Regions from separate parts of the Microbacterium sp. CR_7 genome, predicted to be linked through region 2. Evidence: predicted binding sites of a transcription regulator. Region 2 holds the regulator's gene; each other region holds the start of a gene.

Region 1 (3,272 bases), on a different contig from region 2:
CGCCTCGTCGGTGTCCCGCTCGACGCGCGTCATGCGCCGTGTGAAGGCGTCGAACATCTCGAGATCGACGTTGCCGTGCGTCGCCTCCCATTCGGCGCGCTTCTCCGCGAGGTACTTCTTGCCTGCCTCGCGACTCTTCGCCTTCACCGCCTCGAGAGCCTTCTCATCGTCCTTCTCGTCGCCGTCGCTGGCGATGCCGAGTCCGCGGATCAGCGCCGGCAGGGTGAGCCCCTGCAGCAGCAGCGTGCCGACCGTCACGATGAACGCCACGACGACGATCGCGTGCGACGGCTCGGTGCCGAGCGTCGCGAGGTCGGCCGCGGCGAGCGCGGTCGCGAGCGTGACGACGCCTCGCATGCCCGCCCACGAGATGATCGCGTTGTCCTTCCAGGTCAGTTGAAGTCCGGCCATCCGGTCGCGCACGATCTTCGAGCGCATCTCCTCGGGGTCGTACTCGCTCCAGCGCTTCGACTCGCGCCGCCTGCCGTCGAAGGCGCCGGACTCGACCGCGCGGTCCCAGCGGGCGAGCCGTCGGCGGTCCTGGAAGTTCGCCCACGCATTGGTCGGGTACACGTACAGCGGACGCACGACGAGCACCACGAGCAGCACGGCTCCGGAGAGCAGCAGGATGCGGCCGACCTCCTCGCCGCCCAGGTCGCTGAGCACGCGCGGGAACTGCAGCCCGATGTACGCGAACACGAAGCTCTCCAGCAGCAGGTCGGCCGACAGCCACAGGGGCTTCTCCTGCTGACGCGTCGTGTAGTCGGTGCGCGGGGAGTTGTAGCCGACGAAGAGTCCCATCGCGACGACCGCCAGGACGCCGGACCCGAGCAGGTGCTCGGCGATCGCGTAGGCGCCGAACGGGGCGAGCAGCCCGAACGTGCCGATCACGACGGCATCGTTGATGCGCATGCGCAGCTGGTGTAGCACCGCGCCGAAGACGAGTCCGACCGCGACACCCACGCCGACGGCGAGGAGGAACTGCCAGATGCCGTCCCACACCGTGAGAGTCGCGCCCGCGAGGATCGCCGCGAACACCCGGTACAGCGTCAGCGAGGTCGCGTCGTTGATGAGGCTCTCCCCCGACAGGACGGTCATGATGCGCCGAGGGAGGCCGAGCTTGCGGCCGATCGCCGCCGCCGACACGGCATCGGGCGGCGCGACGATCGCACCGAGCAGCAGGGCGCCTGGGAGAGTGAGCGATGGCAGGATCCACCACGCCACGAAACCGACCGCGAGCGCCGTCAGCAGCACGAGCGTGATTCCCAGACGCCGGATCTGCGGGAGGCTGCGTTTGAACCCCACGAACGAGACGTCGAGCGCGGCGGAATACAGCAGCGGGGGCAGCACGAGGTTGAGCAGCAGGTGCCCGTCGATGTCGACGTCTGGCACGAAGGGGAGGAAGGATGCCGCGAGCGCGACCACCGTCACCAGCAGCGGCGCCGGCCACCCCCGCCATCGCGCGATCGCCGCCACGACGACCGCACCGACGAGCACGTAGAAGATCTCGGCATCCATGCCCTCAAGATACTGCCGTCGGTCACGCGGCTCATTCGCGTCCGGTCGCTCCTTCGGCCAGTTCGCCGCGGAGATCGGCGTTCTCGTCCTGCAGATCGAGCACGCGTCGGATGCCGGTGATGTTGATCCCCTCGTCACGGAGGTCGGTGACGCGGCGCACGCGCGCGAGGTCGTCGTCGCTGTAGCGTCGCGTACCGCCGTCACTGCGCGCGGGTGCGATCAGCCCCTTGGCCTCGAACAGGCGCAGGCTCGCCTCGGGCACGCCGCTCAACTGGGCCGCGACGGCGATGCCGTAGACCGGCATCCCCGGGTCTCGATCGCTCATCGATACTTCCTCCGCTGGGACTTGCATTCTATCTCGGGGTGTTCTATAACAAATCTACAGCAAGCGATGCAGATTACCTGCATCACTCCATCCGCCCTCTGGGCCGCACGAAAGGAGAACCTCATGGCACTGACCTTCGACCCCTTCAGCCAGCTCGATCGCTTCGCCGCGAGCGTGCTGGACTCCGTTCGCGCACCCCGGCTGATGCCGGTGGACCTCTACCGCGACGGGGACCGCTACATCCTGCACGCCGACCTGCCGGGGGCGGACCCCGGCTCGATCGACGTCGATCTCGACGGCGGGCAGCTGACGATCCGCGCGCAGCGCACCGCCGACACCCGCGAGGGCGTGCGCTGGTTGGCACGCGAGCGCGGCGCCGGGTCGTTCCTGCGCCAGTTCACGCTCGGCGACGGCGTCGACCTCGACGGCATCAGCGCGTCCTATGAGAGCGGCGTGCTTTCGGTCATCATCCCGGTGAGCGAGCGCGCCAAGCCGCGCAAGATCACTGTCGAGTCGACCGAGCAGCGTCAGGCGATCGACGCCTGATCGACCGGCGCGGGGCGGGACGGCGGCGTCCCGCCCCGCGCCGCGCGCCCTCCACGAACGCCGAGCCACCCCTTTCGCGCCGAGCCACCCCCGTGCGTGCTGCGCGTACGGGGGTGGCTCGCGCGCACGGGGGTGGCTCGGCGGAGAGGCGTCGAGGCGCCGGGCGTCCGCCCGCTCGGGAATGCCTGCGGGGAGCTCGACGTTGGTCCCGGGGTGACTGCTCTCTCCGTCCTCGACCTCGTCCCGGTGCGCACCGGGCAGACCAGCGCCGAGGCCATCACGGCCTCGCTGTCCCTCGCCGAGGCGGCCGACCGGCTGGGCTATCGCCGGTACTGGTTCGCCGAGCACCACAACATGCCGGCCGTGGCGTCGACCGCTCCCCCGGTGCTGATCGCCGCTGCCGCCACACGCACCTCGACGATCCGTCTGGGGTCGGGCGGCGTGATGCTGCCGAACCACGCGCCGCTCATCGTGGCGGAGCAGTTCGCCGCGCTCGAGGCGATCGCACCCGGTCGCATCGACCTCGGACTCGGTCGCGCGCCAGGCAGCGACCCCGTCATCACGCAGCTGCTGCGCGGATCGGGCACGACCAGCGATGTCGAGCAGTTCCCGCGGCACGTGCAGGACATCGGCGCCCTCGTCTCCGGCGACGGCGCGACCGTGCGCTTCACGTCGGGCGGCGAGTACACCGTGCGCGCGACCCCGGCCGCCACGGGAGCCCCCGAGGTGTGGCTGCTCGGATCCAGCGACTACTCCGCGCGGCTGGCCGCCTCTCACGGACTGCCCTACGTGTTCGCGAACCACTTCTCGGGGCAGGGCCTCGAACGCGCGCTCGACCTGTACCGCTCCGGATACCGCCCGAGCGAGGAGCACCCGGAACCGC
Region 2 (3,272 bases):
CTATCGACGCGGCCGTGCCCTTCTCGGCCTACCTCCACATCCCGTTCTGCACCGTGCGATGCGGGTACTGCGACTTCAACACCTACACGTCGACCGAATTGCGCGGTGCCAAGCAGGAGGACTACGCCTCGACGCTGATCGGCGAGATCGGGCTCGCCCAGCGTGTGCTGTCCGAAGCCGGCGCGTTGCGCCCGATGGACACGGTCTTCTTCGGCGGAGGGACGCCGACCCTCCTTCCCGCAGGAGACCTGGCGCGGATGCTGGGAGCAGCGACCTCGGCCTTCGGCCTCGCCGACGGCGCCGAGGTGACCGTCGAAGCCAACCCCGACACCGTCACCCCCGAGGTCGCCCGCACGCTCGCGGAGGCGGGCGTGACGAGACTCTCGATCGGGATGCAGTCGGCGGTGCCGCACGTGCTCGCCGCTCTCGACCGCACCCACCGACCCGAGAACGTGCGCACCGCGGTGGCGGCAGCCAAGGATGCCGGGCTCGCTGTGAGCGTCGACCTGATCTACGGCGCCCCGGGTGAATCTCTCGGAGACTGGGAGGCCTCTCTCGACGCGGCTCTGGAGCTCGAGTCCGATCACGTCTCGGCCTACGCGCTGATCATCGAGGACGGCACCAAGCTCGCTCGGCAGATCCGCCGCGGCGAGGTCCCGATGCCCGACGACGACCTGCAGGCCGACATGTACGAGCTTGCCGACCGACGCCTCGCCGAGGCCGGCTTCGACTGGTACGAGGTCAGCAACTGGGCGCGCACGCCCGAGCAGCGCTCGCGCCACAACCTCGCCTACTGGCGCGGAAGCGACTGGTGGGGATTCGGGCCGGGAGCCCACAGCCACGTCGCGGGGCTGCGCTGGTGGAACGTGAAGCACCCCGCGGCGTACGCGCAGCGGCTCGCGGCATCCGAATCGCCGGCGGCGGGCACGGAGCGGCCCGACGAGAAGTCGCGGATGCTGGAGCGCGTCCTGCTGCTCAGTCGGATCCGCGAGGGCATCGCGGTCGACGAACTGCAGGCGGACAAGCGAGTGCGGGTCGCCGGACTCATCGCCGACGGGCTCGTCGACCCTGCAGCCGCCTTGCGCGGGCGCGTGCAGCTCACCCTCCGCGGACGTCTGCTCGCCGACGCGGTGGTGCGAGAACTCACGGACTGAGCCGCGACGCGGCAGCCGCCGCGTCCTTCGCGGGCGCGTTCAGCGCGGAGGCGCGCGCGGCGAGTAGAATTGGCACTCGTAACCGGTGAGTGCCAGACGAGGGGAGTCGTGATGGTCAGCGAAAGAGGCCTCCAGGTGCTCCGTGCCATCGTGCAGGACTACGTCGAGACGCATGAGCCGGTCGGCAGCCGGTCGATCGTCGACCGCTACTCGTTCGGCGTCTCGGCCGCCACGATCCGCAACGACATGGCTCTGCTCGAAGACGAGGAGCTCATCGCGGCGCCGCACACCTCCTCCGGTCGCGTTCCGACCGACAAGGGCTACCGCGTCTTCGTCGACCACCTCGCCCAGCTGCGTCCTCTCTCGGGAGCGCAGCGCACCGCGATCGAGTCCTTCCTGACCGACCCGGCCGACCTCGACGACCTCATGGCGCGCACGGTGCGGGTGCTCACGCAGCTCACCGGCCAGGTCGCCCTCGCGCAGTACCCGTCGTTCGCGCGGGCGCAGCTCACCCACATCGAGCTGGTCGCCCTCGCTCCCAACCGTCTCCTCGTGGTGCTCGTGACGGATGCGGGCGGCGTCTCCCAGCGCATCGCGCCGCTCCCCGCCGACGTCGACGAGTCCGACATGGCGCTCCTGCGGGCTCGCCTGTCGGCGCTCCTGACCGGGCGCGCGGTCAGCGACGCCGCCGAACGCCTTCAGGGTCTGCTCGACGCCGAGGAGCACGCGAAGGACGCCGTGCTCCGCGCGCTCGCGACCGTGATCGTCGAGGAGCTGGGCACCTTCCGGCAGGAACGGCTCGTCATGGCGGGTGCCGCCACGCTCGCGCGACGGGAACAGGACTTCCGCGGCAGCATCCACCCTCTTCTCGAGGCGATCGAGGAGCAGGTGACCCTCATCCGGCTGATGAGCGAGATGGAGGCGGATGCTCAGGGGCTCGCCGCGAGCATCGGCACCGAGAACGCGTCGTTCGGCCTCGATGAGGCGTCGATCGTCGCGAGCAACTACGCGGCGCGCTCCGGCACCGCACGCGTCGGCGTGATGGGACCGACGCGCATGGACTATCCGAGCAACCTCGCGGCAGCACGGGCGGTCGCCCGCTACCTGTCGCGACTGCTCGACGAAGACGAGGCCGCCCGCTGACGCGGACGACCAGGACTACACGCAGAAGGGCCATTGTGGCGGACCACTACGAGGTACTCGGCGTCTCGCGCGACGCATCGACGGACGAGATCAAGAAGGCGTACCGGCGTCTCGCACGCCAGCTGCACCCGGACGTGAATCCGGGCGAGGAGGCGGCGGAGAAGTTCAAGCTCGTCACGCACGCGTACGACGTGCTGAGCGACGACGAGTCCCGTCGTCGATACGACATGGGCGGGGGAGACGGAGCCGCAGGCAACTTCGGAGGTTTCGGCGGCTTCGGCGACATCTTCGAGACGTTCTTCGGAGCTGCTCAGGGCGGCGGACGCGGTGCCCGGCCCCGGTCCCGCCGCGAGCGGGGTCAGGACGCGCTCGTGCGCGTCTCACTCGACCTCGGCGACGTCGTGTTCGGCGCTCACCGCGACATCGAGGTCGATACCGCAGTGCTCTGCGAGACCTGCAAGGGTTCGTGCTGCCAGGAGGGCACATCGCCCGTCACGTGCGATATCTGCGGCGGCACCGGGCACGTGCAGCGCCAGGTGCGCAGCCTGCTCGGCAACGTCGTCACGTCGCAGCCGTGCGGGACGTGCGAGGGGTACGGCACGACCATCCCGTACCCGTGCGGCACGTGCGGCGGTCAGGGGCGCGTGCGCTCCCGTCGGACCGTTTCTCTCGACATCCCCGCCGGCGTCGAGACGGGCCTGCGCCTGCAGCTGCCCGGCTCGGGCGAGGTCGGCAAGGCGGGCGGCCCGAACGGCGACCTGTACGTCGAGGTGACGGTGAACCCGCACCCCGCGTTCAGCCGCGACGGCGACGATCTGCTCGCCACTCTCGAGGTCGCGATGACCGACGCCATCCTCGGCACCGAGACGACGATCCAGGGCTTGGACGGAGAGGTCGACCTCGAGATCCGGCCGGGCGTGCAGTCGGGCGATGTCCTGACGATCAAGGGGCGCGGGATCACGCCGCTGCGCGGCA
Region 3 (3,272 bases), on a different contig from region 2:
TGGTCATATGACGGATGCCGTGCAGCAGCGTTACGCGCGGTTCGCCGCAGAGGAGGCGCCGGGGCGCAGCGAGGTCTACGCCGAGTGGGCTGCGGGGGTGGCCGGTGATCCGGCGCTCCGCGACATCATCTCGAGGATCCCCGAGACCCGACGGCAGCCGCCCCTCGTCTTCGCGGTCACCCGGATGCTCGGCGTGGAGACCGGCGCGTTCGACACGTGGCGCGCCTTCGTGATGACTCACGCCGACGAGATCGTGGCGGAGTGCACCGATCGGCGGCTGCAGACGAACGAGCCGCTGCGCCTCGCCGCGCTACTTCCCGTGCTCTCCGAGATCGACGGACCCCTCGCGATGCTCGAGATCGGCGCATCAGCGGGACTCTGCCTCTACCCCGACCGCTACTCGTACCGCTTCGTCGATGGGGACGGTCGCGTGCGGGCGGCACTCGACCCCGCCGACGGACCCTCGTCGGTGGTGCTGGAGAGCCGCGTCGACGGCGAGATGCCCGAGCTCCGGGTACCGCGCGTGGTCTGGCGCGGAGGGGTCGACCTCGCCCCGCTCGACGCCCGCGATCCTCGCGATCGGCGCTGGTTGCGCTCGCTCGTCTGGCCGGGGGAGGAGGGGCGCGAGGAGCGTGTCGCGGCCGCACTCGACATCGCCTCCGTGGATCCGCCCCTTATGCTGCAGGGCGATGCCCTCGACCGCCTCGACGAGCTCGTGAGAGCCGCGCCCTCCGACGCGACGCTCGTGATCACGACCCCCGGCGTGCTCGTGCACATCCCGCGCGCGACGCGGACGGCGCTCGTCGACCGCATCCGCTCGCAGGCCGCGCGCTGGGTGACGATCGACCCGCCCGCTCTGCTCGACATCTGGGAGCCGCCCGTCGCGCATGAGGAGTGGCCAGGGTTCGTCGTCGCCCTCGACGGCCGGGTGCGGGCGGCAGCCGATCCACTCGGGCGATGGTGGGAGTGGCGCGCGGGCGAGTGAGGCGACCCGACGTAGTCTGAGCGCATGCGCGGAGAGCTCACGGAACGGGATCGTCTGATCCTCGCCCTCGAGACCGCGTGGCCGCGGCACGGCGGGGCCAAGGAAGAGGTCATCCGGGCGCAGCTCGGGATGAGCGCGGCTCGCTACTATCAGCTCCTCGGGCGGCTGATCGATTCCGAGGAGGCATTGGAGTTCGACCCCCTGCTGGTCGGCCGACTGCGCCGCATCCGCGATCGTCGCGCCTTCCAGCGCTCTGCCCGCACCCCCGGGTTCGTCGGCTGATCGAGCCCGCGCCACGCGCTGAGCGGTCGCCGACGCGGATACTCAGTGCGGTGCCGTTAGCATCGAGGGGTGTCTAAGCCGAACCGCGATCGATTCGACGACGTCCCCCGCACCTCCGGACGCGTGGGTGCGCATCGCGCCGAAGCGCCGGGGATGAACGGCTGGATCGTCCTCCTGTGGTCCTTCGTCGCCGCCCTCGTGCTCATCATCGGCGGCATCTTCGGCTCGCTCGTCGTCATGGGGCGCATCAGTCTCTTCCCCGAGGCTGTCCCGACCGCGATGCCCTCGCCCGAGGAGACCGGCGTCGTCGACACCACCTATTCGGTGCTCATCCTCAACGCGACGGCCGACGAGGGGCTCGACGATCAGATGCGAGACACGCTCATCAACAGCGGCTGGTCGGCCGACGTGGTGTTCGCGAGCGACAGCACGAGCCAGGACTTCTCCACGACGACCGTCTACTACGTCGCCGACGAGGACGAGCTGGCCGCGATCGGCCTTGCCGGCGTCATCGGCGGAGCCGACGTGCAGCAGAGCGACTTCTACGCCGACATGAACGACACGGACCAGAAGCAGCTCACGGTCGTGATCGGTCTCGACCGGTCGTCGAACCCGCCGGCGGCCACCGAGACCCCGGCTCCGTAGTCCCTTCGCAGCGGCTTGCACTCGATGGGGTCGAGTGCCAGAATGGCGTTAGCACTCTCTCACTCTGAGTGCTAAACCCAACGTCTACGTCCAGGAGGGACGACAAAACTCATGGCAAAGATCATCGCTTTCGATGAGGAGGCCCGCCGCGGCCTCGAGCGCGGCCTCAACATCCTCGCCGACGCCGTCAAGGTGACGCTCGGCCCGCGCGGTCGCAACGTCGTGCTCGAGAAGAAGTGGGGCGCCCCCACGATCACGAACGACGGTGTGTCGATCGCCAAGGAGATCGAGCTGGACGACCCGTACGAGAAGATCGGCGCGGAGCTCGTCAAGGAGGTCGCCAAGAAGACCGACGACGTCGCAGGCGACGGCACCACGACCGCGACCGTCCTCGCTCAGGCGCTCGTCCGCGAGGGTCTGCGCAACGTCGCAGCCGGTTCCGACCCCATCTCGCTCAAGCGCGGCATCGAGAAGGCCGTCACGGCCATCACCGAGGAGCTGCTCGCCAGCGCGAAGGAGATCGACTCCAAGGAGCAGATCGCCGCGACCGCATCCATCTCGGCCGCTGACCCGGCCATCGGCGAGCTCATCGCCGAGGCGATCGACAAGGTCGGCAAGGAAGGCGTCGTCACGGTCGAGGAGTCTCAGACCTTCGGCACCGAGCTCGAGCTCACCGAGGGCATGCGCTTCGACAAGGGCTACCTGAACCCGTACTTCGTCACGGACCCGGAGCGCCAGGAGGCCGTGTTCGAGGACCCGTACATCCTCATCGCGAACCAGAAGATCTCGAACATCAAGGACCTTCTGCCCATCGTCGACAAGGTGATCCAGGACGGCAAGGAGCTCGTCATCATTGCCGAGGACGTCGAGGGCGAGGCTCTCGCGACCCTCGTGCTCAACAAGCTCAAGGGCATCTTCAAGTCGGTCGCCGTCAAGGCTCCCGGCTTCGGCGACCGTCGCAAGGCGCAGCTGCAGGACATCGCGATCCTCACGGGCGGCCAGGTCATCACCGAAGAGGTGGGCCTGAAGCTCGAGAACGCCACTCTCGACCTGCTCGGCCGTGCGCGCAAGGTCATCGTCACCAAGGACGAGACCACGATCGTCGAGGGCGCCGGTGAGGCCGACCAGATCGAGGGTCGCGTCACGCAGATCCGCCGTGAGATCGAGAACACCGACAGCGACTACGACCGCGAGAAGCTGCAGGAGCGCCTCGCCAAGCTCGCCGGCGGCGTCGCCGTCATCAAGGCGGGTGCCGCGACCGAGGTCGAGCTCAAGGAGCGCAAGCACCGCATCGAGGACGCCGTCCGCAACGCGAAGGCGGCCGTCGAGGAGGGCATCGTCCCCGGTGGTGGCGTCGCGC

What was found. Region 2 encodes HrcA, which represses chaperone genes, less so after heat shock. Its sites were predicted from a motif close to TTNGCACTCGNNNNNNNCGAGTGCNAA; they were not measured.
Region 1: a site for HrcA is predicted at 1,864-1,890, ahead of RAC81_RS12955 (Hsp20/alpha crystallin family protein). Genes of this name have one in related genera too.
Region 3: a site for HrcA is predicted at 1,961-1,987, ahead of groL (chaperonin GroEL). Genes of this name have one in related genera too.

Annotation. Positions count from the first base shown of each region.
Region 1 is NZ_JAVAYF010000005.1:238,083-241,354, reverse strand. It holds gene RAC81_RS12965 (cation:proton antiporter) at 1-1,518, opposite strand, end outside; gene RAC81_RS12960 (MerR family transcriptional regulator) at 1,550-1,843, opposite strand; gene RAC81_RS12955 (Hsp20/alpha crystallin family protein) at 1,967-2,389, shown strand; gene RAC81_RS12950 (LLM class flavin-dependent oxidoreductase) at 2,603-3,272, shown strand, end outside.
Region 2 is NZ_JAVAYF010000012.1:14,008-17,279, forward strand. It holds gene hemW (radical SAM family heme chaperone HemW) at 1-1,154, shown strand, start outside; gene hrcA (heat-inducible transcriptional repressor HrcA) at 1,266-2,297, shown strand; gene dnaJ (molecular chaperone DnaJ) at 2,333-3,272, shown strand, end outside.
Region 3 is NZ_JAVAYF010000004.1:283,103-286,374, forward strand. It holds gene RAC81_RS10485 (DUF2332 family protein) at 8-985, shown strand; gene RAC81_RS10490 (DUF3263 domain-containing protein) at 1,010-1,267, shown strand; gene RAC81_RS10495 (LytR C-terminal domain-containing protein) at 1,337-1,912, shown strand; gene groL (chaperonin GroEL) at 2,024-3,272, shown strand, end outside.